2 regions of the Paracidovorax avenae ATCC 19860 genome follow, and region 2 is predicted to be linked to the other one. Evidence: riboswitches for the same ligand, from Rfam matches in the RefSeq annotation. Region 2 holds a riboswitch; the other holds the start of a gene.
What was found. Region 2 has a riboswitch for cobalamin ahead of cobM (precorrin-4 C(11)-methyltransferase). Riboswitches for the same ligand answer to the same signal wherever they lie in the genome.
Positions count from the first base shown of each region.

Region 1: it holds a riboswitch for cobalamin, as region 2 does, so the genes downstream of both, ACAV_RS07770 (TonB-dependent receptor domain-containing protein) here and cobM (precorrin-4 C(11)-methyltransferase) in region 2, are expected to answer to the same signal.

Region 1 covers NC_015138.1:1,756,759-1,760,160, forward strand. The annotation lists gene ACAV_RS07755 (putative bifunctional diguanylate cyclase/phosphodiesterase) at 1-51, shown strand, start outside; gene ACAV_RS07760 (cell division protein ZapA) at 350-808, opposite strand; gene ACAV_RS07765 (hypothetical protein) at 805-1,053, opposite strand; cobalamin riboswitch at 1,103-1,366, shown strand; gene ACAV_RS07770 (TonB-dependent receptor domain-containing protein) at 1,449-3,323, shown strand; gene ACAV_RS07775 (cobyrinic acid a,c-diamide synthase CobB) at 3,320-3,402, shown strand, end outside.
Region 2 covers NC_015138.1:103,848-107,249, forward strand. The annotation lists gene ACAV_RS00435 (carboxylesterase family protein) at 1-1,405, opposite strand, end outside; cobalamin riboswitch at 1,558-1,831, shown strand; gene cobM (precorrin-4 C(11)-methyltransferase) at 1,923-2,804, shown strand; gene ACAV_RS00445 (sirohydrochlorin chelatase) at 2,801-3,402, shown strand, end outside.

The sequences.
Region 1 (3,402 bases), 1.7 Mb from region 2:
TTCCGAGCCCTGGTGGCGCGGGATGCACAGGGGAGCTGCGCCCCGGCATGAGCCCGCTGCGGCGGGCCGTGCCTGCAGGCACGGCCCGCAACGCAAAAGCGCCGCGGGGTTGCCGCGGCGCTCGGGGAAGAAGGTGTCCGCAGTAGCCGCCGGACCGTCATCCTGAACCGGGGGTTCAGGGGGGCGAGGGCAGCCAGGCGTTGGGTTCATCTGACGCGAGATGATCACGCTCACCGGGCAATGTACCAAGCCCTTGCTCATGGAGCATTGGTTCAAGGAAATATAAAGCCCGGCGGCACTGCAGACGCCCCCATTGTAGGCGCGCAAATCGCCCTTTGGAAGTGCAGGGTCAGGCCGGCCGTCCGTCCTCGCCCAGCGCATGGTCCAGGCGCCGCAGCAGCGCCTGCAGCGCGTCGCCGTCCGGTGCCTCGCCGTCGGCCAGCAGGCTGCGCTGGGCAGGTCCGTCGGCGGCCGGCGCGGGGCCAGCCGGAGCCGCCTGCGCATCCGCTGCCGCGTACGTATCCGCGGCGGCGTACCCATCCGCCGAAGGGGGAAGGCCCGGGGGCTCCTGCGCGGCCGGCGCCTCGGCGGGCGAGGCTGCCGCACGGGCCTGGTCGGCCAGTTCGAAGGCCAGATTCAGGGCCGCCAGCACGGCGATGCGCTCGCGCGCGCGCACCTTGCCGGCATCGCGGATGCGGACCATGGCCGCATCCACGCGCTCGACCGCCTGCAGCAGCCGTTCCTGCTGGCCTTCCGGACAGGCGAGGCGGTAGCTCTGCTGCATGATCTGCACTTCGATCTGGTTCATTCGGCCTCCTTGGGCAGGTCGGTCGGGGTGGCCGGGGCATCGGCCGGCGGGGGCGGCATTTTCTCCAGCAGCGCGTCGATGCGCGTGCGGGCCGTGTTCAGGCGCGACCGGAGCGAGTCGCGCTCCTGCGTGAGCGAGACCACCTGGGCGGTGAGCAGGGCGTTGGCGCGCTGCAGCTCGGCGTGGCGCACGAGCAGCCGCTCCACGCGCTCGGTGATCTGGTCGAGGGGGGAGGGTGAATCCATGCACGGATTGTAGGGTTGGGGCCGGGCGGGGGAATATGTATCGAAACGTCCTAGAATCCGCTGCGTTGGTGCCAGCGGCCTGGTTCACAGGCCGCGGTTCAACGGGAAGCAGGGAGGCGCCGTCCGCCACGGACGCGCCGTGCCTGCGCTGCCCCCGCAACGGTCCGTGGAAAGAAAGCTGCCCGCCCCTTCCGGCGGGGCGGCTTTCGCCGCCTCCTGCACATAGCCACTGGGTGCCTTGAACAAGCGCCTGGGAAGGCGCAGGAGCGTGTCGTCCACCAGCCCGGATACCGGCCAACACGGAGGCCGTGCCCAGAGCCATCAGCCTGGGCGCGGCCGTGTCGCCCAATGCCGGCGGGGAGGCCGGCGCGGGCTCGTTTTCTGCGATCGCTTCCATGCATTCTCCGATTCCCCGCTTCCGCGGCGCCGCCGGCGCACGTGCTGCCTTTCCGTTCCTCCATGCGCCTGCCACGCTGGTCCTGCTCGCCACGGGCATGGCGCTGGCCCCGGCAGCGCATGCCGCCACCGCCGCCCCGATGGGCGAGGTCGTGGTGACCGCCAACCGCACGCCCCAGCCCCTGGCCGATCTCGTGGCCGACGTCTCCATCGTGGACCGCGACACCATCGAGGCCAGCGGTGCCACGGGTCTCGCCGACGTGCTGGCCCGCGTCCCGGGTATCGAGATTTCGCGCAACGGCGGGCCGGGAACGACGACCAGCGTCTACCTGCGCGGCGCGGAGCAGCGCTTCACGGCCGTCTATATCGATGGCGTGCGCGTGGATTCGCAAACCACGGGCGGTGCGCCCTGGGAGGCGATCCCGCTGGGCCTCATCGACCGCATCGAGGTGCTGCGCGGGCCGGCCGCCGCGGTGTACGGCTCGGACGCCGTGGGCGGCGTGATCCAGATCTTCACGCGCAAGGGCGAGGGCCCGGCGCAACCCTACGTGGGCATCGGCGCCGGCAGCCATGGCACCTACAAGGCCGAGGCCGGCGTGAGCGGCTCGGCGGGCGAGGGCCGCGCGGTGGACTACGCGCTGGGCTTCGAGCGCGAGATCAGCGACGGCTTCAACGCACGGCCCATCGCGGGCCAGAACCCCGACAAGGACGGCCTGCGCCGCTCCGCCGTGAACGCACGCGTGGGCCTGCAGATCGATCCGCGCCAGCGCCTCGAAGGCACGCTGCTGGGCGCCGACACCAACGCAGGCTACGACACCACGCCCCTGGGCAACGACGACCGCGCCCTGCATCGCATGCATGCGCTGGGGCTGAACTGGCGGGCGCAATGGAGCGACCGCTACACCACCCGCCTGTCGGTCACGGATTCGCGCGAGCGCTACGAGACGCGCCCCTCGCCCTACACCGCCGATACGCGCCTGCGTGGCTACCTGTTCCAGAACGAGTGGCGCGAGGGTGCGCACCTCTTCACCGCCGCGCTGGAGCGCCGCGAGGACCAGCTGCGCAACGGTGGCCTCGATGGCGACCGTTCGCAGGACGCGCTGGCGCTGGGCTACGGCTTCACCGCCGGCCCGCATGCGTTGCAGATCAACGCACGCCATGATTCGGACAGCGAGTTCGGGGGCCACAACACCGGCAGCATCGCCTATGGCTATGCGATCACGCCGCAATGGCGGGCCACGGCATCGGCCGGCACCGCGTTCCGCGCCCCCACGCTCTACCAGCGTTTCAGCCCTTACGGCGTCGCGTCGCTGAAGCCGGAAGAGGGCCGCAACGTGGAACTGGGGCTGCGCTGGGCGCAGGGTGCGAGCAGCGCGTCCGTGGTGGCCTACCGCAACCGCGTGAAGAACCTCATCGTCTTCGGCGAGGCCGGCCCGTGCCAGGATGAGTTCGGCTGCTATGCCAACGCGGGCCGGGCGAAGTACGAGGGCGTGACGCTGTCCGCGCAGCACACCCTGGGCGGCGTGCAGCTGCGCGCATCCGTGGACCTGCAGAACCACCGCGACGACACCACCGGCCGCCAGTTGCCCCGCCGTGCCAGGCGCCACGCGACGCTGGGTGCCGACACGCGCATCGCCGGCTGGACGGTGGGCTCCGAGGTGCAGGCCGAGGGCCGGCGCTTCGACAACGCCGCCAACACCGCGGTGCTGGGCGGCTACACGCTCGTCAACCTGTATGCCAGCACGCGCGTGGCGCAGGACACGACGCTGCTCGCGCGCGTGGACAACCTCGCCGACAGGAACTACCAGACCGCGCGCACCTATGCGCAGGCGGGCCGCACGTTCTATGTAGGCCTGAAGTGGGCGCCGCGATGAGCAGGGCCGCCGGCACGGCGGGCAGCATCCGCTGTCCGGCGATCGCGATCGCCGCGCCGTCGTCGGGGCAGGGCAAGAC
Region 2 (3,402 bases):
ACATCGTCACGGCCGAGCGGTTGGGCATGTAATCGGGCGCCAAGGCGGCGGGGGCCTTGTAGGGGGTGGCGCCTTTTACGGTGTAGCCGGTGATCTTGGTGCGGTCATTGCCCCAGACCCAGCCGAGAACCACTTCGTTGACTAATGCCGGAAGCAGCAAGTCGCCCATTTTGAGATAGGCCATGTCGGCGAAGACGACCCCCTCGTCCCGGTTGATGCCGAAGACGAACGGCTTCGCGGGCATGGGCCCGGTGGACGTGGTCGCGTAGCCGGCCAGGGGCTGCCCGGCGATGACCGTGCCGTCCAGGGTCGGCGACCAGGGCAGGCCGTCCTGGACCTGCGGGGCGGCTTCGCCCAGCAGGGCGACCAGGGGCGGCACCGTGGTCTGCATCCTGGCCGGGGCGCCGGCCTTGTCCTCCGATGGCGGCGCTTTCAGTGACTGGGTATCGATAATTTCCTGGAACGTGGCATTTTTCAGGATGGGTTCGCGTTTCAGGCAATCCTTCATGTGCAGGCAGAGCGAGACCCGGAAGAGTTCGCCCAACTCGTGGGCCTTGGCCGGTGTGCGGTACACGGACCCCACCGGATTGCTCTCCATGATCGCGGCCTGGAAGAGCTTCGCGCTGCCCGGCGCGGCGAACAGGTGCAGCCCGGTGGACATCGCGCCCGCGCTCTCGCCCGCGACGGTGACGCGGGTGGGGTCGCCGCCGAATGCGCGGATGTACTGCTGCACCCATTGCATGGCCTGCTGCTGGTCGAGAATGCCGAAGTTGCCCTGGAGCGTGCCGCTCGGATCGACACTCTTATCGACATGGCCGAGCGCCAGGAACCCCAGCGCGCCCAGCCGGTAGTTGATGGTCACCACCACCATGTTGCCCGTGGCGGCGAGGTAGGAGCCGTCGAAGACGTTGCCGTTGGGAGACGGCTGGTAGCCGCTGCCTTCCACGAACGCACCGCCGTGGATGAAGAACAGCACCGGCAGCGGCCGGGACGCCCCGAGGGCCGACTGCGGCGTGAAGACGTTCAGGTAGAGGCAGTCTTCGCTCTGGTTGCGGAAGACGATGCTGTTGGGCTGCGGGCAGAAGGCACCGGGCGCCGTCTGCGGCACGTTGCTGCCGTTGGGTGCATACAACTGGGGCGGCTGAAACCGGCCCGCCTTGGCGTACTTGATGCCCAGGTAGGTGTTCACCGCCACGGGCGATCCGCCCGCGGGCGTGACCGAGGCCTGGCTTCCGCACGCGGACGCGCCGTTGCCGAACGTGGCGGTGGTGCCGCTGGCGCACGCGGGTGCCGGTGCGGCCGGGGCCTCGTGGTCCGTGCGGTGCGTGCTGCAGCCCGTGCCGGCCAGCACGGCGGCAGCGGAAAGCGCCAGCCAGGCGCCTCGGATGGTGTGCGGATGTCGCATGTCGGGTTCCCTCTCTCCATGTGTGGCGGCCGGGTGGCCGTTGTGTTCGGCGCGAACGCCTGGCCCATTCTTGGGGCAAATCCCGGCCGGCCCGGGGGCGGGCACCTGAATCGTTCTGAAACGTCCTGAGCGGGCCATGCCGGCGCGCTCCCCCTATACTTCCGCCCGTTGGTGCTCGCGCGGCCGTTTCCGGCCGCGCAGTTAAACGGGAACCAGGAAGGGCCGCTCCGCCACGGATGACGGCCCCGGCCTGGGCTGCCCCCGCAACGGTCAGCGATGGAAGGCGCATGGGCTCAGGCCAGGCGCCTTCGGCCCCTGGAACGACGTCCACTGGAATGCCTTTGCGGCATCCGGGAAGGGCCCGGGGAGTCCGGCACGAACTGCCGCGCCGCCAGCCCGGATACCGGCCGACGGGGGAGCGCGCGCCTTGGCGCGCATGCTCCATTTCACGGACCCTGCGGGGAGGCAGGGTGCGGGCGCGCCTGCCGCGGCGGGCGCATCTTTGTCGTCGCTTCCCATGCCAGATTCTTCGGCGCAGGCCAACGGAGCCTGCGATACCGCCGTCCCGGGACCGGGCACCGTCTGGTTCGTCGGTGCCGGGCCCGGCGATCCGGACCTCATCACCGTCAAGGGCCGCTCCCTGGTCGAACGCGCCGGGGCCATCCTGTTCGCCGGCTCGCTCGTGGACGAAGCCGCCACGCGCTGGGCGCCCCCGGGCTGCACCATCGCCGACAGCAAATCCATGACGCTGGACCAGATGGCCGCGTGGCTCGTGCTGCAGGCGCAGAAGCACCGCACGGTGGTGCGCCTGCAGACGGGCGATCCGGCGTTGTACGGCGCGCTGGTCGAACTCGTGCAGCCGCTCGATGCCGCGGGCGTGCCGGTGCGCGTGGTGCCGGGCGTTTCGTCGGCCATGGCCTCGGCCGCCGCGGCGGTGGAGAGCTTCACGCTGCCCGAGGTCACGCAGACCGTGGTGTTCACGCGCGTGGAGGGCCGCACGCCCATGCCGCCCGGCGAATCGCTCGCCGAGCTGGCGCGGCACCGCTGCACGCTCTGCATCTTCCTGTCGATCACCCTGCTGCACAAGGTGCAGGCCGGGCTGCGCGAAGCCGGCTGGCCCGACGACGCGCCGCTGCTCGTGGTGCACAAGGCCTCCTGGCCCGGCGAGGAGCGCATCGTGCGCTGCACCGTGGCGGACGTGCGCGAGCGCTGCCGCGAGGCCCAGGTGGTGAGCCAGGCCATGATCATCGCCAGCCCCACCCTGGGCGCGCGCCACTGGCCCGAACTCGCCAAATCCAAGCTCTACGACCCGGGCTTCACCCACCGCTTCCGGCGCGCGGATGACGCATCCACCGCCGGCCCGCAAGCCGCCACCATTCCGCCGGAACCCCAACGATGACGCACCTCCACGCTCCGCATGCCCACGGGCACTCCCACGAACACGGCCACGGTCATGGCGTCGATCCGCACCACGGCCCCGCCGCCGGCACCGCTCCCGCACTCGCGCAGGCCGACACCACCGTGCTGCTGGTCGGCCACGGCTCGCGCGAGCCCGCGGGCAACGACGAGATCCATGCCTTCGTGCGCCAGTGGCGCGAGCGCCAGCCCGGCTGGCGCATCGAGGTCTGCTTCATCGAATTCGCGCCGCCCGGGCTGCACGACGGCCTGCTGATGGCAGCGAAAGGCAGCCGCCGCGTGCTGGTGTTGCCGCTCATCCTGAACGCGGCCGGCCACGTGAAGATGGAGATCCCCGAGTCCATCGAGCATGCGCGCGAACACTGCCCGGGCGTCGAATTCCTCTACGGCCCTCACCTCACGGCCTGCGAGCCCATCCTCGCGATCCTGCAGCGCCAGCTGCGCCGCTGCATGCAGGCGCTGGACATGCCCGACCCCACCACCACCGGCGTGGTGCTGCTGGGCCGGGGCTCGTCCGACCGGCAGGCCAACGGCGACGTCGCCAAGATGGCCCGCTGGCTGCAGGAAGACAGCCACCACGA